Regions from separate parts of the Pseudomonas sp. Tav-5-1A genome, predicted to be linked through region 3. Evidence: riboswitches for the same ligand, from Rfam matches in the RefSeq annotation. Region 3 holds a riboswitch; each other region holds the start of a gene.
What was found. Region 3 has a riboswitch for cobalamin ahead of cobW (cobalamin biosynthesis protein CobW). Riboswitches for the same ligand answer to the same signal wherever they lie in the genome.

Region 1 (7,101 bases), 720 kb from region 3:
GCCACAGCCACACACCGCGCTGCACCAGTTGCCAGCCGCGGTCGATGGCGTCGGCGTCGGCCGCCGGGCCTTCGCCCAGGGTCGCGCGCTCATGCAGCTCGCCATGATAGACCGCCGGGCCACCCAGCTCGACGCCCAGGGCGCCAGCACCGGCTGCCATGACCGGGCCGGCGTTGGGGCTGTCCCACTTCGGCGCCTGCTGGCGCCAGCAGCGCAGGGCCAGGCGGGTCTTGCCCAGCACCGCGTAGGTCAGGGCCACCAGCCGTGCAGGAATATAGTTGAGGACGTCGTCGATGCGCGCTGCCGCCCAGCCGAAACGTTCGAAGCGCTCGTTGCGGTAGCCCCACATGGCGTCCAGGGTATTGCTCAGGCGGTACAGCACCACGCCCGGCGCGCCGGCCACGGCAAACCAGAACAGCGCGGCGAACACCGCGTCGCTGCCGTTCTCCAGCACCGACTCGGTGGCGGCGCGCGCCACGGCGTTGGCGTCCAGCTCGCTGGTCTGGCGGCTGACCAGGTAGCCCACGCGAGTGCGGGCGGTGTCCAGGTCATCGCTGCGCAGGGCCTGGGCCACGGGCGCCACGTGCTCACCGAGGCTGCGCAGGCCCAGGGCGCAGTACAGCGCCAGGATTTCCACCAGGGTGCCCACGTATGGCAGCCAGGACAGCAGCGTGGCCAGCAGGGTCAAGGGGATGACGGCCAGGAACCAGGCCGTCACGCCGTGGCTGCGCCAGCCACGGCCGCCGCCGTTGAAGCGGCGCTCCAGGCGGTCGGCCAGGCGCCCGAAGGCTACCAGCGGGTGACGGCTCTTCGGCTCGCCAAGCAGGGCATCCAGCGCCACGCCGGCAACGGTGACCAGGGCGATGCTCATGGCTTAACCCCCCAGTGGTTCTCATACAGCATCTCGCTCAACGGCTTGGCCTCGGCCCAGCCTTCCATCACCAGCATGGGCGATGGGTAGAATTCGGTCACCGGGCCCAGGCACAGCACGGCCATGGGCTTGGCGCCGGCGGGCAGCCCCAGCAGGTCGGCCAGGGCCTGGGGGTCGAACAGCGAGACCCAGCCCATGCCCAGGCCTTCGGCACGCGCCGCCAGCCACAGGTTCTGGATAGCGCAGGACAGCGACGCCAGGTCCATCTCCGGCAAGGTACGGCGGCCGAAGATGTAGCGCTCGCGGTCGTCCATCAGCGCCGCCACCAGCACCTCGGCGCAGTCGTTGATGCCTTCCACTTTGAGCTTCATGAACTCGTCCGAGCGCTCGCCCAGGGCCTCGGCGGTGCGCACCCGCTCGTCCTCCACCACCGCCTGGATACGCTCGCGCAGGGCGCGGTCGCTGATGCGGATGAAGCGCCAGGGCTGCATCAGGCCGACGCTGGGCGCCTGGTGCGCGGCGTGCAGCAGGCGCGCCAGCAGTTCCGGGGCGACGTCGCCGCCGGCGAAGTGGCGCATGTCGCGGCGCTCACCGATGGCTCGGTAGATGGCCGCGCGCTCGGCGGGGGTGTAGGCGTTGTCAGTCATCAAATGTGCGAGGCCCCTTTGGGGCAGAACAGGGCGGCAACGGCCGCCGGGTTGGAAGGGAAATAGAAGTGCACGTACGATGCCGTCAGCCGGCCATCACGGTACACCGCCTCGGCGCCGCGGCCACCGTTGGGGCTGAGGCCACGGGCAATGGGCTCAAGCGCGGTGCTGGTCAGCGAATGGTGGTAGGTGTGGCCGCGCAGGGTGCCTTCGGGCAGCTCCACGGCTTGCAGGGCCAGGGCCGCCAGGCGCTTTTGCATCACCGCTTCGCCAGCTAGCAGGCCCAGCAGCTCGGCGCGCTGGCCGTCAACGTCGGTCAGGGCGTCCAGCAGGAACAGCATGCCGCCACATTCGGCCAGCAGCGGCTTGCCCTGGGCGTGGTGGCCGCGAATCGCCGCCAGCATCGGCGCGTTGGCGGCCAGGGTGTGGTGGTGCAGCTCCGGGTAGCCACCGGGCAGGTACAGGCTGTCGCAGGGCGGCAACTGTTGGTCATGCACCGGCGAGAAGAAGCTCAGCTCGGCGCCCATGGCGCGCAGCAGGTCGAGGCTGGCGCCGTAGGTGAAGGCGAAGGCCTCGTCACGGGCGACGGCAATGCGCACGCCGGCCAGCAGCGGTTCGCACGGCACCGGGGTGGGCGCAGCAAAGGTCACCGGCGGTGGCAGCGCGACTTCGCAGCTTGCCGCCAGGGCATTGGCGGCCGCGTCCAGGCGCAGGTCCAGGTCGTTCAGCTCGCTGGCCTGCACCAGGCCCAAATGGCGGCTGGGCAGTTCGATGCCGGTCTCGCGAGACAACGCGCCGTACCAGCGCAGGCCTTCAGTGAGGCTGCCTTCAAGCAGTTGCGCGTGGCGCAGGGTGCCGACGCGGTTGGCCAGCACGCCGGCGAACGGCAGGTCCGGCTGGTAGCGCGCCAGGCCCAGGGCCAGGGCGCCGAAGGTCTGGGCCATGGCGGTGCCGTCGATCACGCCCAGCACCGGCACGCCGAAGTGCCGCGCCAGGTCGGCGCTGCTGGGGGTGCCGTCGAACAGGCCCATCACGCCCTCGATCAGGATCAGGTCGGCCTCGGCCGCCGCTTCCCACAGCAGGCGCCGGCTTTCCTCGGCGCCCACCATCCACAGGTCGAGCTGGTACACCGGCGCGCCACTGGCCCGTTCCAGGATCATGGGGTCGAGGAAATCCGGCCCGCACTTGAACACCCGCACCTTGCGCCCCTGGTTGCGGTGCAGGCGCGCCAGGGCAGCGGTGACGGTGGTCTTGCCCTGGCCAGAAGCGGGTGCTGCGATCAGCACCGCCGGGCAATGACGCGGCTGGGTCATAGCTCGATGCCCTTCTGGGCACGAATGCCGGCCTGGAAGGCGTGCTTGAGCATGCCCATCTCGGTGACGGTGTCGGCCAGTTCGACCATCTCGTCCTTGGCGCCACGGCCAGTGACCACCACGTGCTGCATGGCGGGACGCGCCTGCAGGTCGGCCAGCACCTGGTCGAGGTCCAGGTAGCCATGCTTGAGGGCGATGTTCAGTTCATCGAGAATCACCAGGCCGATGCTCTCATCCTGCAACAGGCCACGGGACACTTCCCAGGCGGCCTGGGCGGCGGCGATGTCGCGCTGGCGGTCCTGGGTTTCCCAGGTAAAGCCCTCGCCCATCACGTGGTAGCGCACCTGCTCGGGGAAGCGGCGGAAGAACAACTCTTCGCCGGTGGCGTTGCGGCCCTTGATGAACTGCACCACGCCGCACTGCATGCCGTGGCCCATGGCGCGCGCGAGCATGCCGAAGGCCGAGCTGCTCTTGCCCTTGCCGTTGCCGCTCAGGACCAGCAGCAGCCCGCATTCGTTGGGCGCATTGGCAATGCGCTCGTCAATGATCGCCTTCTTGCGCAACATGCGCGCCAGATGGCGTTGTTCACGTTCCTGGGATTCACTCATCGCAGCTCTCCGCTACACCTGCACACAGGCGACATCGACGAAAAGCCGCCGCCCGGACGGGCGCAGCGCAGACTCGTCAATGCCGCTCTCACCCGCGCGACAGAACAAAAGGGGACCGGCAAGCCAGCGGCTTGCCAAGAAGGGTTCCAGGCCGGTCTCCGGACTCATGAGCGGGGGCATGCACACCCGGGGCCACGCGCCTTCCCGAGCCAATTCGGCCCAGTGGCGCCATGCGCGACCTTGACTCATTTACCGTTGCGGGGGCAGCGCCGGGCTCGCACGCCTGCGGCGGCTCACCGGCTTCCCTGTTTCACCCTGCCAGCCGTGGGGCTGCAGGGCACCTGAAACACGCCGGGAAGGTTAGAGGGTTGGGGGTGGGAGGTCAATTAAAGCTCGCCATACCTCCCCTGTAGCAGCTGCCGCCAGGCGGCGTCCGGCCCTGACGCGGCCTGGCTATTGCACCGCAGCGCCTGTGGACGCGGCCTTCGGCCGCTGCTAGGGAACTCCCCGTAGCAGCGGCCAAAGGCCGCGTCACAGGGTTTTATTGGAACCACTGCCCTACCCCACCCCTCTACAGCACATACCTCCGCCTCAGCGAGCAATTACAATGCACAAGACCCGCCTGGCCCTGATCATCCTCGCCTCCAGCACGCTGCTGGCCTGCGGCGAGTCCTCGACCCTGAAGGTGGCCGACGGCACCGGCCCGCACCCGCAGCTGCCGGCGCCGAACAAGACGCTGATCCCCACGGTGAACATCGCCGACGCCATCGGCTGGCCCGACGGCGAGAAACCCCAGCCGGCCAAGGGCACCCAGGTGGCTGCCTTCGCCGAGGGCCTGGACCACCCGCGCTGGCTGTACGTGCTGCCCAACGGCGACGTGCTGGTGGCCGAGACCAACGCGCCGCCCAAGCCCGAGGACGCCAAGGGCATCAAGGGCTGGGTGATGAAGAAGGTCATGGGCAAGGCCGGCGCGGGGGTGCCCAGCGCCAACCGCATCACTCTGCTGCGCGACACCGACGGCGACGGCGTGGCCGACACCCGTACGGTGTTCATCGCCAACCTCAACTCGCCGTTCGGCATGACCCTGGTGGGCAGCGACCTGTACGTGGCCGACACCGATGCCCTGCTGCGCTTCCATTACGACACCGGCGCCACCGCCATCAGCGGCCAAGGCACCAAGGTGACGGACCTGCCGGGCGGGCCGCTCAACCACCACTGGACCAAGAACGTCATCGCCAGCCCCTCGGGCAACAAGCTGTACGTCACCGTGGGCTCCAACAGCAACGTCGGCGAGAACGGCCTGGACAAGGAAGCAGGCCGCGCGGCGATCTGGGAGGTGGACCGCGCCAGCGGCGAGCACCGCATCTACGCCTCCGGCCTGCGCAACCCCAACGGCATGGGCTTCGAGCCGCAGACCGGGCAGCTGTGGACCTCAGTCAACGAACGCGACGAGATCGGCAGCGACCTGGTGCCTGACTACATCACCTCGGTGAAGGACGGCGGCTTCTATGGCTGGCCGTTCAGCTACTACGGCCAGCACATCGACAACCGCGTCAGCCCGCAGAACCCGGCACTGGTGGCCAAGGCCATCGCCCCGGACTACGCCGTGGGCCCGCACACCGCTTCCATCGGCTTCACCTTTGCCAGCAACAGCGGCGGGCTGGCGGCGCCGTTCAACCATGGCGCCTACGTAAGCCAGCACGGTTCGTGGAACCGCAAGCCACACAGCGGCTACAAGGTGATTTTCGTGCCGTTCGTGGACGGCAAGCCCAGCGGCCAGCCGATCGACGTGCTGACCGGGTTCCTCAACGACAAGGAACAGGCCATGGGCCGGCCGGTTGGCGTGACCGAGGACCACAAGGGCGGGGTGCTGGTGGCGGATGACGTGGGGAACAAGATCTGGCGGATTACAGCTGAGAAGTAAACAACCTGTGGGAGCTGGCTTGCCAGCGAGCTTTGGGGGAAACCCGAACAGCTCGCTGGCAAGCCAGCTCCCACAGGCGCATCAAGGGTTGTGCGCCAGGCTTGCTGGTTGCAGCACGCGCTTGGCGTTCAGGTAGGCGTGCTGCCAATACGGCTTGTTGAGGTAGTCCAGCTTCACCGTGCCACCCGTGGCCGGGGCATGCACGAAGCGGCCCTCGCCCACGTAGATCCCGGCATGGCTGACCTGCGAACCGCCGCTGGTGGCGAAGAAGATCAGGTCACCGGACTGCAAGGCATCCTTGCTGACATCGGGGGCGCGCATGCTGATCATTTCCCGCGTGGAGCGCGGCAGGCTGATGCCGGCCGCGTCGCGATAGACGTAGGCGATCAGGCCGCTGCAGTCAAAACCCGAATCCGGTGTGTTGCCGCCCCAGCGGTATGGGGTGCCGACCAGCCCGATGGCGCGCATCAGGACGTCATCGGCCTGGGGGGACAGGGGCTGCTGGGGGGCTGAAACAAAAGGTTGATACACCGGCGCAGGCGCAGGTGGCGGCTTGTGGCCAGCGCAGGCGGTGAGCAGGCCTGCGAAGAGTAATAGCGCGAAACGGGCCGTTAGCGACATAAACAGAACCATCCTGATTCAACTGCCGTTGAAGACTAGCTTGTATTCCCGAAAACGCGCAACGGCGGCACACTTTTCAGTGCGCCGCCGCTGCGAGTACCGCCCAGACTGCTTACTTGCGTGCGATAGTCGTGGTCGGTGCCATGGCCAAGGCACGCTTGGCTTCGATAAAGGTCTTGCTCCAGTAGGCGTCATCGAGGCTGTCGATGCGCACGCCGCCGCTACGGTGGCTGCTGGAGTGGATGAACTGGTCATCGCCCAGGTAGATGCCGGCGTGGCTCACGCGACCACGGCCACGGGTGCTGAAGAACAGCAGGTCACCGGGCTTGAGGTTGTTGCGGGCTACCAGGGGGGCCTTGACGTTGATCATGTCACGCGTGGAACGCGGCAGGGTCATGCCGGCCTCCTCGCGGAACAGGTAACCGATGAAGCCGCTGCAATCGAAGCCCGATTCAGTGGAACCACCGGTGCGATAGCGGGTGCCGATCAGCGATTTGCCGCGTTCCAGGATGCTGTCAGCCAGCATGGGCATCTGGTAGGGCTTGCTGTTCTCGGAGAAGTCAGCCAGTTCCTTTTCGGTATCCAGCTCTTCTTCTTGGAAATTCAGGGTTACAGCTTTCGCCTGGGCCTGGGACTGTGGAGTCACCGGGTTGAGAGCCTGTTGCTGCGATACCGGCGTATGAGCCGCGCAGCCGAAAAGCAGGGTCACGAGTGCGAGGGGCACGAGGGGTGCGAAGCGCTTTAGCATGGGCACGACCGTGTCTGTAATAGTTAAGAAGACGCGACTATGCCCGCTATCAAATCCATTTGCAAATTCAATCGAAAAAAATGTGACTCAGCAGTTTCGGCATGACTTCTAACGCCCTACTCTCAAAAAACACGTCCATGCTGGCAGAAAGCCCGCTTCGCAATGGGTTGATCTCAATGGCAAACCCGCCAGCGGCGCGGGTTTCAGCGATGGGCGCGTTGATGTAGGGGAAGCTTGCCGTGGTGCCGATCACCAGCACCACCTCGAAACCGATCGCCATTTGCCGATACAGCGCCTCAATCGCCCGCTCAGGCAGCATTTCCTCGAAAAGCACCACGGAAGGCCGCATAACGCCATTACAGACGTTGC
Region 2 (7,101 bases), 380 kb from region 3:
CCTGGCTGTCGCCGGCACCCAATGCATCCCCCAGCTGCCGCCCCGGGCTGATGCGCACCGAGCCACCTATCTCGTTCAGCGGCACCCGATGGGCTGCGGCCAGCGCCTGCACGGCGGTGATGCCGGGTATCACCTGGTACTCGAACACCTCACGGCCGGCGGCCAGGATCGCCTGCAAAATCCGCAGGGTGCTGTCGTACAGGGCCGGGTCGCCCCACACCAGGATGCCCGCGCACTGGCCATCGGCGACTTCATCGGCGATTAGCCGTTCGATCAGCCGCTGCTTGTCGTCGTTGAGCTGCTGCACCGCACCCGCATAGCTGTCGCCGTCAGGCCCGCGCGGCGGGTGGTCGGCTTCCACCATGCGCCAGGGCCGCTCGGTGGCCAGGCGCGTGCACAGGTCGCGGCGCAGGTCGTTGAGCCCGTGCTTGGCCGGGCCCTTGTCGAACAGCAGGAACACGTCGACGCGGTTCAGCGCCTTCAGCGCCTGCAAGGTCAGGTGGTCAGGGTTGCCGGCACCGATGCCGATGACCAGGACGGTTTTCATGGGCCATGCCTCAGGGCAGGTATTGAATGTGCGGCCGGCCATGGTGGGCGGAGGGGCTGACCACGCAGCGCACGCCGTAGACTTGGGCGACCCGCCCGGCGGTGAGGACCTGTTCCGGGCTGCCGCTGGCCACCACCCGGCCCTGTTGCAGCAGCACCAGGCGGTCGCAGAACATCGCGGCCAGGTTCAGGTCATGCAGGGCCATCACGCAGGTCACCGGCAGGCCCTGAATCAGTTGTAGCAGCTGCAGCTGGTGTTGGATATCCAGGTGATTGGTGGGCTCGTCCAGCAGCAGTTCGCTGGGGCCCTGGGCCAGGGCGCGGGCGATCTGCGTGCGCTGGCGTTCGCCCCCCGACAGGCTGTGCCAGCTGCGCAGCCGCAGCGCGCCCAGGCCGGTGCGCGCCAGGGCCTGCTCGACGATGGCCTGGTCCTCCTGGGTCCAGGCCGACAACGCGCCGCGGTGCGGGGTACGGCCCAGGCGCACGATGTCCTGCACGCGAATGTCCACCTCGGTGCCGGCGTGCTGTTCCACCAGCGCCACGCGCCGGGCCACGGCCTTGCGCGGCCATTGCGCCAGTGGGCGGCCGTCGAGGCTGACGCTGCCCTGGCTGGGCGTGCGCAGGCCGGCCAGCAGGCGCAGCAGGGTCGATTTGCCGGAGCCGTTGGGGCCAATCAGGCCCAGGGTGCCCTGGGCGGGCAGGTCCAGGCTGATGCCGTCGATGATCACCTGGCCGTCGACGCTCCAGCCGACGTTGTCGGCGCGCAGGCTCATGGCGCCGCCCGGTTGCGGTAGAGCAGGGCGGCGAACACCGGCGCGCCGACCAGGGCGGTGACCACGCCAATGGGCAGCACCTGGCCGGGCACGATCAACCGTGAGGCGATGTCGGCCAGCACCATGAAGTTGGCGCCGATCAGCACGCAGGCCAGCAGCAGCCGCACGTGCCGCGGGCCTACCAGCAGGCGGGCGATGTGCGGCACCACCAGGCCGACGAAACCCACGGCGCCGACGATGCTCACCAGGGTGGCGGTGATCAGCGCCGTCACTCCGAACAGCAACCAGCGCAGGCCCGCCACCGGCACGCCGAGGCTGGCGGCGGCGTCGTCGCCAAACACGAAGGCATCCAGGGTGCGCGCGCAGTACAAGCACACCACCAGGCCGGCGCCCACCACCGCAGCGGCCAAGCCGACGTCCGCCCAGCGCACGCCGCCCAGGCTGCCCAGCAGCCAGAACATCACGCTGCGCGCCTGTTCGGCGTTGGCCGAGGTGGAGACGATCCAGGCGGTCAGGGCGTTGAACAGCTGCGCGCCGGCCACGCCGGCCAGTATCACCTGGGCCGGGCCGCCGCGGATGCCGGTGGCCAGCAGCACCACCAGGCCGAACGCCAGCGCGGCGCCGAGGAAGGCCCCCAGGGATATGCCAATCAAGCCGCCGCCCAGGCCCAGCAGCATCACCAGCACCGCGCCGGTGGAGGCGCCGGCGCTGATGCCCAGCACGTACGGATCGGCCAGGGCGTTGCGCAGCAGCGCCTGCAACACCGCGCCGCACAGCGACAGGCCAGCGCCGCAGCAGGCGGCCACCAGCGCGCGGCTCAGGCGGTATTCCCAGATGATGCCCTGCTGGATCCGCGGCACGTCATAGGCACCCAGCCCCAGGCCGTTGAGCAGCGCCTTGAGGGTCACGACTATGGGAATGTCCAGCTCGCCCAGGGACACCGCCAGGGCAATCGACAGGCCCAGGCTGAACAGCGCCAGCAGGGCCAGGGCCCAGCGGCCCAGGCGGCTGCGCTCCACTGGCATCAAGGCGCCTTGCCCGTGTCGGCCAGGCCCTTGGCGATCTGTTCGATGGCGTCGACCACGCCCATGGACGGGTTCAGGGTGTTGGCGTCGACCACGATCAGGCGGCCGTTGCGCACCGCCTTGAGTTCGCGGGTCACCGGGTCGTTGCGCAGGAAGGCCAGCTTCTTCTCGACGTCGTCGGCGGGGTAGAGGCGGCGCTGCATGCGCGCCAGCACGATCACGTCGGGATCGCGGGCGGCAATGCTCTCCCAGCTCACGCCGGGCCATTCCTCATCGCTGTCGATGACGTTGCGCAGGCCCAGCACCTGGGAGATATAGCCCGGCGCACCGTGCTTGCCGGCCACCCACGGGTCGCCTTCCAGGCGCGTGCTGGAGAACCAGTACAGCACCGACAGCGGTGGGTGCGCGGTGGCGCTGGCCAGTTTCACGGCGGCCGCCACGCGCTCATGCAGGCGTGCGCTGAGGGCCTGGCCGGCAGCGGGCACGTCGAAGATGGTCGCCAGTTCGCTGATTTCCTTGTCCACCAGGGCCAGGGAATACAGCTGGCTGCGGCTGCCATCGGCGTTGGAGGTGGCGGTCACGCCCTTGCCGTCGCAGTCGCTGGGCGACACGTAGGAGGGGATACCCAGCTTCAGCAACTGCTCGGGCGTCGCCACCTCGCCCTGGGGGCCGATGTGGTAGGTGTACTGCGCCACGACGATGTCCGGCGCGGTCTTGGCCACGGCCTCGAAGCTGGGGGCGTTGTCGGCCAGGCGCGGCACCTTGGCGCCGGCGGCCGCCAGCGACGGCGGCAGCGGCCCGAACCACACGCCGGTGCCGACCATGCGCGGGCCCAGGCCCAGGGACAGCAGCAATTCAGTGCTGGCCTGGCCCAGGCTGACCGCCCGTTGTGGTGGGGCGTCGATGCGCACGCTGTGGCCGCAGTTCTGCACGGTCAGTGGGTAGTGGCTGGCCGGCGCGGCGGCTACGGCTGAGGCGGCGGATAAACACAGGCAGGCAAAGGCAAGGCGGCGTAACAGCATGCAGCGGCTCCCGGGATGGCGCGTCCGTTGGGCGAAAGAAATGGCGTGCAGCAAGGTCTGGCTTTCGGGAGGCCCGAACACAGTGGCGCGACCGCGCCGGAGTTGCACCGGCTTCCTGCTGCACGCATGAAAAAGCCCGCAGAGGGTAAGTGGCATTGCCCAAGAGAGCAACCTGCCGTTCACCTTCCCAGGGGCAAACGCTGTAGCCGCTGCCGCCAGGCTGCGCTGGCCCTGGCGTACGCTGGATATTTTCAGCGTGGGCAAGGGCCAGCGCAGCCTGCGGCAGCGGCTACGCAGTCATGCGGGGTTCATGCGCTGGTAAATACCAGCGCCTTGAGGCCGCCTTCGGCCTCGGCGTCGGGGAATTCCGGCGGGTTTTCCAGGCGGTGCTGGAAGGTCAGCTGCGGCGCTTCCTCGGCCATGCTCTGGATCAGGAAGTCGGAGCCGATGGCCGGGTCATTGACGCAGGCCAGCACCACGCCCTGTTCGGTCAGCAGCTCGGGCAGCTTGCGCAGCACCTTGCGGTAGTCCTGGGTGAGCACGAAGCTGCCGCGCTGGAACGACGGCGGGTCGATGATCACCAGGTCATAGGGGCCGCCACGCTTGACCTTGCCCCACGACTTGAACAGCTCGTGGCCCAGGAAACTCACGCGGTCCAGGTCGTGGCCGTTCAGGCGGTGGTTGTCACGGCCGCGGCTCAGGGCGGCGCGGGCCATGTCCAGGTTCACCACGTGCTCGGCGCCGCCGGCGATGGCCGTCAGCGAGAAGCCGCAGGTGTAGGCGAACAGGTTCAGCACGCGCTTGCCCGCGGCCTGCTCGCGCACCCATTGGCGGCCGTAGCGCATGTCCAGGAACAGCCCGATGTTCTGCTTGCGGCCCAAGTCCAGCTGGTAGCGCAGGCCGTCCTCGTCGATGAACCATTGCTCCACCGGCTCGCCCAGCAGCCATTCGGCGGCGCTGTCGGGCAGGTAGCGGTGCTGCAGGATCAGGCTGTGCACCTGTGGGGTGGCCTGGGCCAGTGCCAGCAGCAGCGGCTTCAGCGCGGCCAGCTCGTCGGCGGCCGGTTCGCGGAACAGCGACACCAGCAGCACCCCTTGCAGCCAGTCCACGGTGATTTGCTCCAGGCCCGGCCAGCAGCGGCCGCGGCCGTGGAACAGGCGGCGGGTTTCGGCAGGCGGGTGTTGCAGGGCGGTGCTGAGGTGTTGCTGCAATAAAGCGAGGGCGTCGGCGTTCATGAAAGACTTTTGGCAGGGCATAAAGCGCCCATGGTAAACGCTGGCGCAGGGCCGTGGGAAATCCACGGCCGTGCGCGCCAGGATCACTGATGCTTGGCTTGCAGTTCCTTGGCCATTTTCAGGTGCTCCTGCAGCTTGGGCAGGGTCTGTTTGGCGAAGTCCTTGAGCTCGGCCTTGTCGGAGGATTCGACCTCTTTCTGGAACAGCTCGATGGTGTCTTCGTGGGCCTTCACCTGATTGGCGGCGTAGGCCTTGTCGAAGGACTCGTCGCGCATTTCGAGGATTTTCTTCTTCGCCTGGTCCATCAACGTGGCGTCGTCGGGCACCACCAGGTCCAGCTTGTGCGCCAGCGCCGCCAGCTTCTGGTTGGCCGCGCCGTGGTCCTTGATCATCATCTGGGCGAAGCTCTTCACGTCCGCCGAGCTGCTCTTCTGCAGCGCCAACTTGCCGGCCTCGACTTCGGTGATGCCGCCTGCCGTGGCATCGGCGACAAAGGCGCTGGTGGCAGCGGCGAATGCTTGGCTTGCCAGCGCGCCGGTCAGGGCCAGCACAAGCGTGCCTGCTTTGAATGCGTCCATGGGAAATCTCCGTCGTTATTGTTCGGGAAGCGAGAGGGTGACGCCTCGCTCCCTACAATGGATTGCCCGGCCACCGCGTTGGTGCTTGGGCGGCGACGAACGGTCTTTCGACTATGGTCCAGCATCAATCATGGCCATTCATGCATTAAGCTGATCGGATAAATAAAATTCGGCATGAGTGACCGGGATGAGCATCAATTTCGACCTGAACGACCTGCAGGCCTTTCGCGCAGTGGTGGAGAAGGGCAGTTTTCGCAAGGCCGCCGAGGCCATCAGCATCTCCCAGCCGGCGTTGAGCCGGCGCATCGAAAAGCTGGAAAGCGCGCTCAACGTGCGGCTGTTCGACCGCACCACCCGCCGCGTCAACCTGACCATGGTCGGCCGTGCCTTCGCCCCCAGCGCCGAACGCCTGCTCAATGACCTGGACATCGCCCTGCTGGGCATCAGCGAAGTGGCCTCCACGCGCCTGGGCAACGTCACCGTGGCCTGCGTGCCGTCGGCCGCCTATTACTTCATGCCCAAGGTGGTGGCCCGCTACCACAAGCTCTACCCGCGCATTCGCGTGAAGGTGCTCGATGCCAGCGCCAACGACGTGCAGCAGGCCGTGCTCAGCGGCGAGGCCGACCTGGGCCTGAGCTTTACCGGCAACCTGCCGCCGGAGCTGGAATTCGAACTGCTGGTGCAGGAGCACTACGTGGCCGCCTGCCGCCGCGACCACCCCCTGGCCGGGCGCAAGCAGCTGAGCTGGGAAGAGTATTTCCAGCACGACTACATCTCGGTGGACAAGACCTCCGGCAACCGCTTCGTGCTGGACCAGGCGTTGCTGCACATCCGCCCGGCGCGGCCGAGCATCTGCGAGACCCGCCATGTGACGACCATGCTCGGGCTGGTTGAGGCGGGCTTGGGGATTGCGGCGGTGCCGTCCATGGCCTTGCCGTTGGGCGAGCACCAGTGGATGACCAGCATCCCGCTGGTGGAGCCCGAGGTGCTGCGCAGCGTGGGGTTGATCCGCCGCCGGGGCCGGCTGTTGACCCCGGCGGCGCTGGAACTGGAGCAGTTGATCAGGGAGTTCAAGAAACCCCTGGAAGATCAGTGAGGCACTGAGTCCAGGCCGGTGCCGGTGACCACCGACTGCGCCTGGGCCGAAGCCATGTAGTCGAGCAGGGCCTTGGCCTCGGCCGGGTGCGCGGAGCCTACCGGGATGCCGGCGGCGAAGCGTGTCACCGACTGCAGCGGCTCGGGGATCTTGCCCACGTAGGTCACGCCGGCGATGGGCAACAGCTCGCTGACCTGTTGCAGGCCCAGCTGCGGCTCGCCCTTGGCCACTTCACCGGCCACCGGAATGCGCTCGATCATCTTCGCCTTGGGCTTGAGCTGGGCTTCGATGCCCAGGCGCTTGAACAGCTGGTCCTGTACGTAGACGCCGCTGGCGCTGTCGGAATAACCCACGGACCTGGCCTGCAGCAACGCCTGCTTGAAGGCAGCGACGCTGCTGATGTCCGGCTTCGGCTCGCCGGCTTTCACCACCAGGCCAATGCGTGAGTCGGCCAGTTCCACCCGCGAGGCGGGCAGCACCTTGCCTTGCTTGATCAGGTCGTCCAGGGCGTAGCCAACCATGATCACCACGTCGGCCTGCTCACCGCGTGCCAGGCGGTTGGGGATCGCCTCGGCGGCCTTGCCCATGGACGGGCCCAGCACGGTGTTCAGCTGGTCGCCATGGGCTGCGGCAAACTGCGGGCCGAGGATCTTGTAGGCGGCAGTGAAGCCGCCGGAGGTCATCACGGTCAGGTCCTGGGCCTGGGCCAGGCCCGCGGCGGCCAGCCCCAGGGTCAGGGCGGCCAGGCTGTTGAGCAATTTCTTCATGGCCACGCCCCTCACACGGCGGCGCGCAGCTGGGCGCTGCCGCGGCGGTACAGGTACAG
Region 3 (7,101 bases):
TGGCGTTCCTGCTGGGCGAGGCCTACCGCTACATCCCGGGGCTGGACACCCTGACCCTGTGGCCCGGCGTGCTGAGCAGCTACCCCAACTTCATGTTCAACGTGCCGGCCGACCAGGTGCCGGCGTTCGTCGATGCCATGCAGCAGTCCAGGGACCAGGCCAGCTTCGACAAGATCGTCGAGCGCTGGGGCGTGCGCCGCACCAACCCGCAGTTCTGGGATTTCTTCCATGACCTGACGCGCTACATCCAGGAGACCGAGCCGGTGGAGGCGGGGGTGCTGGACATGAACCGCTACGAGAACCTGTAACTACAAGCTACCGGGGAATATCGCAATTCCGTAGCAGCTGCCGCAGGCTGCGTCCAAGGGCGACGCAGCCTTCGGCAGCTGCTACGGATTCCCCCATATCCCCGTGGCCGCACCACCGCCCGTCAATCCGGATGACCTTTGCCCCCTTTTTGAAGTCCGACCCTTTGAGAGTGCACCGAAAGTGCGCACGGTCAGGTTCCAAAAAAGGCGGTAAACAATGCTGATTTCGCTTCAAGCCCTCCGGGCACTGGCAGCCTGGACGGTTGTCTGCCATCACTTCATGCAGATCTTCTTCGACTTCCATGCCAGCGGCCCCATCGGCCAATTCTTCGTTGATCGCGGCGCCGTCGGCGTGGACATTTTCTTCGTCATCAGCGGCCTGGTGATCTACCTCTCCACCCAGGACAAGGACATGCCCGCCGGGCGTTTCCTCCTCAACCGCGCCATCCGTATCGTGCCCGCGTACTGGTTCTACACCCTGCTGATGGGACTGATGATCGTCGCCGTCGGCCAGCAGATGCCGCACCAGGTGGTGGACCTGCCGCATTTCATTCTGTCGCTGCTGTTCATCCCATCGGAGAACCCCGGCGGCTACGGCCTGTACCCCACCCTGAACGTCGGCTGGACCCTAAACTACGAAATGTTCTTCTACCTGATGTTCTCGCTGGTGTTCGTGGTGCCCAAGCGGCATCGTCCTTTAGTCGTAGGCCTGGCGCTGTTCGCGGTGTGCGAAATGGTCGGCCACTATGGGGTGCTGAGCCGCTTCTACGCCAACAACATCATCTATGAATTCCTGCTCGGCATCGCCATCGGCTGGGCCTACCGTCGTGGCTGGATCGCCCAGGCGCTGTGGGTGCCGCTGCTGGTGATCGGCGCCTCGCTGGTGGCCATCTACAACCTGCCGGCCAGCGACCGGCTGTTGAACTGGGGTGTGCCCAGTGCCTTGATCGTGCTGGCCTGCGTGGCCATGGAGCCGTGGTTCAAGGGCAATCGCGTGCTCAAGACCCTGGGCGACTGCAGCTACTCGGTGTACCTGATTCACGTGATGGTGCTGTACACCGGCTGGTTCGCCAGCGAGCGCCTGAACATCAACCCGTACCTGGTTTTCGCCGTTTGCGTGCCGGTCATCGCCCTGGCTTCGTGGGCCAGTTACGTGTGGATCGAGACCCGCCTGTACCGCCGCATGAAGGGCTGGGCGGAGGCGCGCCTGGCGCCGGTGGAGCGCCCATCCATAACCTGACAAAAATACTGGGACTTTGTGCCGCGCCCGGTTTGGCGTAAACTGCCGGCAAGTCTGTGAGGAACTTACATGAGCGCCATAACGATTACCGACGCGGCACACGATTACCTGGCCGATCTGCTGGAAAAGCAGAACACCCCGGGTATCGGCATTCGCATTTTCATCACCCAGCCGGGCACCACCTACGCCGAGACTTGCATTGCCTACTGCAAGCCGGGCGAAGAGAAGCCGGAAGACACCGCCATCGGCCTGAAGAACTTCACGGCCTGGCTGGACGCGGTCAGCGTGCCGTTCCTGGAAGATGCCGTGGTGGACTACGCCACCGACCGCATGGGTGGCCAGCTGACCATCAAGGCGCCGAACGCCAAGGTGCCGATGGTCAATGAAGACAGCCCGATCAACGAGCGCATCAACTACTACCTGCAGACCGAGATCAACCCCGGCCTGGCCAGCCACGGCGGCCAGGTGACGCTGATCGAAGTGGTCGAGGACGGCATCGCCGTGCTGCAGTTCGGTGGCGGCTGCCAGGGCTGCGGCCAGGCCGATGTGACCCTGAAGGAAGGCATCGAGCGCACCCTGCTCGAGCGCATCCCGGAACTCAAGGGCGTACGCGACGTGACCGACCACTCGCAGAAAGAAAACGCCTACTACTAAGGCGTACGCTGCGCACCCGAAAAACGGCGCCCCGTGAGCGCCGTTTTTTTATGCCTGCACGCCGAAGCGCTCGGCGTAATCCTGCGGGCTGACGCCCAGGGCCTTGTGAAAGCTGCGGCGCATGCTCTCGGGGTGGCCGAAGCCGCACAGCCGCGCCACGCTCTGCACCGAGGCCTGGCCGCCTTGCAGCAGGGCGCGGGCTGATTCCAGCCGCACCTGCTCGACGTAGCGCGCCGGGGTGACCCCCAGTTCGGCCATGAACACCCGGTACAGGGTGCGCGGGGCCATGTACGCCCGTGCCGCCAGGGCTTCCAGCGACAGGTCGCCGCCCAGCTGCCCGGGTATCCACTCCAGCAGCGCGCCCAGGCGCGGCGCGCGGCAGGCCTGGGGCGCCAGGTGCGGGCTGAACTGCGCCTGGTCGCCGGGGCGCTTGAGGAACATCACCAGGCGCCGGGCCACGGCCAGGGCGATGGGCCGGCCGAGGTCGTCTTCCACCAGGGCCAGCGCCAGGTCGATGCCGGCCGTGACCCCCGCCGAGGTAAAGCGCTGGCGGCTGGCGCGGCTGTAAGTGTGCAGGCGTTCGCCCTGTACATCGATGGCCGGGAAGGCCTTGAGCGCTTCCACGTCGGCCCAATGGGTGGTGGCGCGGTGGCCATCCAGCAGGCCGGCGTGGGCCAGGATCAGCGCGCCGGAGCACACCGAGCCCAGGCGTTGCACCTGCGCGGCGGCGCGGCTGAGCCAGTCCAGCAGCGGCTGGTTGGCGAATTGCGCCGCCTCGCCGCGCCCGCCGGGCACCAGCAGGGTGTCGAGGCTGGCGGGGTCGGTGTCGTGGTAGCGCTGCTCGGCATACAGGCTGAAACCTGCCGAGGTCGCCACCGGGCCGGCCTGTTCCCCCAGCATCAGCAGGGTGTAGGCGGGCGCCCGGCCCAGGCGCGCCAGCTCCTCGTTGGCCGAGGCGAACACCTGCATCGGCCCGGTGACGTCCAGGCTCATCACCTCGGGATAAATCAAACAGGCAATCCGGCGCATAAAAACTCCTGGTGATTCCCGTAGCAGCGGCCACAGGCCGCGTCCGGGTCAACGCGGTGCACCTGGGGGGACGCGGCCTGCGGCCGCTGCTACAGGGGTTGTCTGTAAAGGTGCGCGTGGCCGGCGCGGTAGAGCGCCGACTCGCCGAAACAGTCCGTGTCCAGCACCCGCCCGACCAGGATCAGCGCCGTGCGGCGGAAACCCTTCGCCGCTACCTTGGCTTCAATGTCCGCCAGGCTACCGGTCACCCAATCCTGGTCCGGCCAGCTGGCCTTGTGGATCACGGCGATGGGGCAGTCGGCACCATAGTGGGGCAGCAGTTCCAGCACGATTTTCGACAAATGCTGCACGCCCAGGTGAATGGCCATGGTCGCGCCGTGCCGCGCCAGGTCGTGCAGGGCTTCGCCTTCAGGCATCGGCGACTTGTCGGCATAACGGGTCAGGATCACTGTCTGCGACACCCCCGGCAGCGTCAGCTCGGCGCCCAGCAGGGCTGCGCAGGCGGCAGTGGCGGTGACGCCAGGGATGATCTCGAAGGGAATGCCGCGTGCGCGCAGGCAGCGGATCTGCTCGCCGATGGCGCCGTACAGGCTCGGGTCGCCCGAATGCACCCGCGCCACGTCCTGGCCGCGGGCATGGGCGGCGGCCAGCAGGTCGATGATCTGCTCCAGGTGCAGCTCGGCGCTGTTGACCACCTGTTCGGCCTGGTGGCCTTCGAGCACGGCGGCGGGCACCAGGGAGCCGGCGTAGATGATCACCGGACACTGGCGGATCAGCCGCTGGCCCTTGACGGTGATCAGTTCCGGGTCGCCGGGGCCGGCGCCGATGAAGTAGACGGTCATGTGCAAATCCTGAAGAAAACGAATGCTGCTTGAGCGAAATTCAAGTGCGAGGCGGTGATTATCCGGGAATCGGGCCCGCTTGTGCCAACGCCAGGGTGGCTTTGGCGTTTTTTTGCCGGCTGACGCGCAGCTGGCTGCCGGCCCCGGCCAGTGCCAGCGCGGCGCTTTCGGCCACGCCGTGGCAGCCGGTGTGGCTGAAGGCGACGGCGGAGCGGTGGGTCAGCCGGGGCTCGAAAGGCGCGAGCTGCGCGGCGCTGAAAAGCGTCAATGGCACGTCCAGCGCCTGCGCCAGTTCCAGCAGCCCGGCCTCGTCGGCCTTCAGGTCAATGCTCGCCACGCCCGTCACGTCGCCGCGGCTCAGGCCGTGGTGGGCGAGGGTGGTGTCGAGCAGGTCGGCCAGCACGCTGGCGGGGCAGCCGCGCTGGCAGCCGAAGCCGGCGTAGAGGTCAGGCATGGGAGGCGTCCGCACATTGCAAGCCACCACTATACCCGTAGCCGCTGCCGCAGGTAGCGGCTACGGGGCGATGTTGACCTTCCCCCCCACACTGCGTAGCCTTGCAACTTCGAGGTTCTCCGCCACGCGGAGCCAAGATGGGAATGCGGTCCAAGCCGCAGCTGCCCCCGCAACTGTAAGCGGTGCGCACCCCGGCAATGCCACTGCGTTCCACGCGGGAAGGCGCCAGGGTCGGCTTTCGAGCCCACGCCGCAAGCCAGGAGACCTGCCTCGACAGACTTCCACTACAACCGGGCGGGGTGATCCGGTGGCGAATGCCCCCGCGTGCCCGGCACCCGCGGTTCTCGTCCCGTTTGCCCGCCATATTGCCAAGGGCATCCGATGAAAACACTGGCCAAGCTTCCCGTCACCATCGTCACCGGCTTCCTGGGCTCGGGCAAGACTACCTTGCTGCGCCACATGCTGGACAACGCCCAGGGCCGCCGCATCGCGGTCATCGTCAACGAGTTCGGCGAGCTGGGCATCGACGGCGAAATCCTCAAGCAGTGCACCATCGGCTGCACCGAGGAAGAGGCCACCGGCCGCGTCTACGAACTGGCCAATGGCTGCCTGTGCTGCACCGTGCAGGAAGAATTCTTCCCGGTGATGCGCGAACTGGTGGCCCGCCGTGGCGACCTCGACCACATCCTCATCGAGACCAGCGGCCTGGCCCTGCCAAAACCGCTGGTGCAAGCCTTCCAGTGGCCGGAAATCCGCAGCGCCTGCACCGTCGACGCGGTGATCACCGTGGTCGACAGCCCGGCCGTGGCCGCCGGCACCTTCGCCGCCTTCCCGGACCAGGTCGACGCCCAGCGCAAGCTGGACCCCAACCTGGACCACGAATCGCCGCTGCACGAGCTGTTCGCCGACCAACTGGCCAGCGCCGACCTGGTGATCCTCAACAAGGCCGACCTGATCGAGCCCGAGGCCCTGGCCGCCGTGCGCCGCGAAGTGGCCGAGGAACTGCCGCCGGCGGTCAAGGTCATCGAAGCCAGCAGCGGCCGCCTGCCGCTGGACGTGCTGCTGGGCCTGGGCGCCGAGTCGGAAGAACACATCGACGGCCGCTTGACCCACCATGATCATCACCACGACGACGATGATCACGACGACCACGACCACGATGCCTTCGACTCCATCTCCATCGAGCTGCCCGAAGCGCCGGAAGCCCAGCTGCTCGACGCCCTGACCACCCTGGTGGTCAAGCACGGCATCCTGCGGGTCAAGGGCTTCGCGGCCATTCCGGGCAAGCCGATGCGCCTGCTGATCCAGGGCGTGGGCACCCGCTTCGACAAGCACTTCGACCGCGCCTGGCGCGCCGAAGAAGCGCGTAGCACGCGCCTGGTGCTGATCGGCCAGGAGCTGGACGCGGCCCTGCTGGAAAGCCAGCTGCGCGCTGCCCTGAACGGTTAAGCCATGCACCTGCTGAGAACCCAGCCCGGCGGTTTCGTGCCGGACGACAGCATCGCCGACCTGGGCCAGACACCGGCCGAGCTGGTGATTCTCTGCAGCGGTGACTCGCACCTGGCGCTGCTGGCCGAGGCCGCCCGGCAACTGCCGGACGATTTCCCCAGCCTGCGCCTGGCCAACCCCATGCAGGTACAGAACCACGCCTCCGTGGACCTGTACGTGGACGAGGTGTTGCGCCACGCCAAGGTCATCCTGATTTCCCTGCACGGCGGCATCGGCTACTGGCGCTACGGCGTCGAGCAGCTGGTGGCGCTGGCGGAACGCGGCGTGCAGCTGATTCTGGTGCCCGGCGACGACCGCCCCGACCCCGAGCTCAGTGACCTGGGCACCGTGGGCCGCGAGGCGGGCGAACGCCTGTGGCACTTCCTGCGCCAGGGCGGCATGGGCAACGCGTTGTCGTTGTTCAACTGCCTGGCCAGCCAGTTTCTCGGTCGCGACTACGCCTGGGCAGAGCCCCAGGCGCTGCCGCGCACCGCCATCTATCACCCGGCCCACCACGATGCCGGCCTGGCCCATTGGCAGGCCGACTGGCAACCCGGCCAGGCCGTGGTGCCGCTGATTTTCTACCGCTCGCACCTGCAGGCGGCCAACACCGGTTTCGTCGACGTGTTCTGTCAGCGCCTGCTGGCGGCCGGCCTGAACCCGCTGCCCATGGCCGTGGCCAGCCTCAAGGAGGCCGGCTGCCTGAGCCAGGTGCAGGCCTGGATGGACGAAGTCGGCGCGGCGGTGATTCTCAACACCACCGGCTTTGCCCAGTCCAGCCCGGAAGCGCCGCACCTGCGGCCGTTCCGCCGCGACATCCCGGTGATCCAGGCCATCTGCGCCCAGGACAACCAGCCCGGCTGGGAAGCCAGCGAGCAGGGCCTGGGCCCGCGCGACCTGGCCATGCACATCGCCCTGCCGGAGCTGGACGGGCGCATCATCAGCCGCCCCATCAGCTTCAAGGACCTGGCCTGGCGCAGCGAGCGCAGCCAGTCCGACGTGGTCTGCTACCGCGCGCACCCCGAGCGCATGGATTTTGTCGCCGAACTGGCGCGGCGCTGGGCCGAGCTGGCGCGCCTGCCCAAC

Region 1: linked by a shared signal. The riboswitch ahead of cobO (cob(I)yrinic acid a,c-diamide adenosyltransferase) and the one ahead of cobW (cobalamin biosynthesis protein CobW) in region 3 are both predicted to bind cobalamin.
Region 2: linked by a shared signal. The riboswitch ahead of AC0J42_RS21935 (ABC transporter substrate-binding protein) and the one ahead of cobW (cobalamin biosynthesis protein CobW) in region 3 are both predicted to bind cobalamin.

What each region holds. Positions count from the first base shown of each region.
Region 1 is NZ_CM146901.1:5,130,014-5,137,114, forward strand. Features, by position in the region: gene cbiB (adenosylcobinamide-phosphate synthase CbiB) at 1-871, opposite strand, end outside; gene bluB (5,6-dimethylbenzimidazole synthase) at 868-1,518, opposite strand; gene AC0J42_RS23495 (cobyrinate a,c-diamide synthase) at 1,518-2,831, opposite strand; gene cobO (cob(I)yrinic acid a,c-diamide adenosyltransferase) at 2,828-3,439, opposite strand; cobalamin riboswitch at 3,572-3,799, opposite strand; gene AC0J42_RS23505 (PQQ-dependent sugar dehydrogenase) at 4,047-5,363, shown strand; gene AC0J42_RS23510 (C40 family peptidase) at 5,445-5,984, opposite strand; gene AC0J42_RS23515 (C40 family peptidase) at 6,097-6,732, opposite strand; gene AC0J42_RS23520 (NAD-dependent deacylase) at 6,800-7,101, opposite strand, start outside.
Region 2 is NZ_CM146901.1:4,788,055-4,795,155, reverse strand. Features, by position in the region: gene cobF (precorrin-6A synthase (deacetylating)) at 1-547, opposite strand, end outside; gene AC0J42_RS21945 (ABC transporter ATP-binding protein) at 558-1,319, opposite strand; gene AC0J42_RS21940 (FecCD family ABC transporter permease) at 1,316-2,344, opposite strand; gene AC0J42_RS21935 (ABC transporter substrate-binding protein) at 2,344-3,366, opposite strand; adenosylcobalamin (AdoCbl) riboswitch at 3,410-3,492, opposite strand; gene AC0J42_RS21930 (class I SAM-dependent methyltransferase) at 3,675-4,601, opposite strand; gene AC0J42_RS21925 (DUF4142 domain-containing protein) at 4,685-5,179, opposite strand; gene AC0J42_RS21920 (LysR family transcriptional regulator) at 5,367-6,275, shown strand; gene AC0J42_RS21915 (substrate-binding domain-containing protein) at 6,269-7,042, opposite strand; gene tcuC (MFS transporter) at 7,054-7,101, opposite strand, start outside.
Region 3 is NZ_CM146901.1:4,407,965-4,415,065, reverse strand. Features, by position in the region: gene AC0J42_RS20055 (fatty acid cis/trans isomerase) at 1-308, shown strand, start outside; gene AC0J42_RS20050 (acyltransferase family protein) at 526-1,548, shown strand; gene nfuA (Fe-S biogenesis protein NfuA) at 1,618-2,202, shown strand; gene AC0J42_RS20040 (GlxA family transcriptional regulator) at 2,251-3,231, opposite strand; gene cobM (precorrin-4 C(11)-methyltransferase) at 3,321-4,073, opposite strand; gene AC0J42_RS20030 (cobalamin biosynthesis protein) at 4,132-4,527, opposite strand; cobalamin riboswitch at 4,623-4,814, shown strand; gene cobW (cobalamin biosynthesis protein CobW) at 4,909-5,976, shown strand; gene cobN (cobaltochelatase subunit CobN) at 5,980-7,101, shown strand, end outside.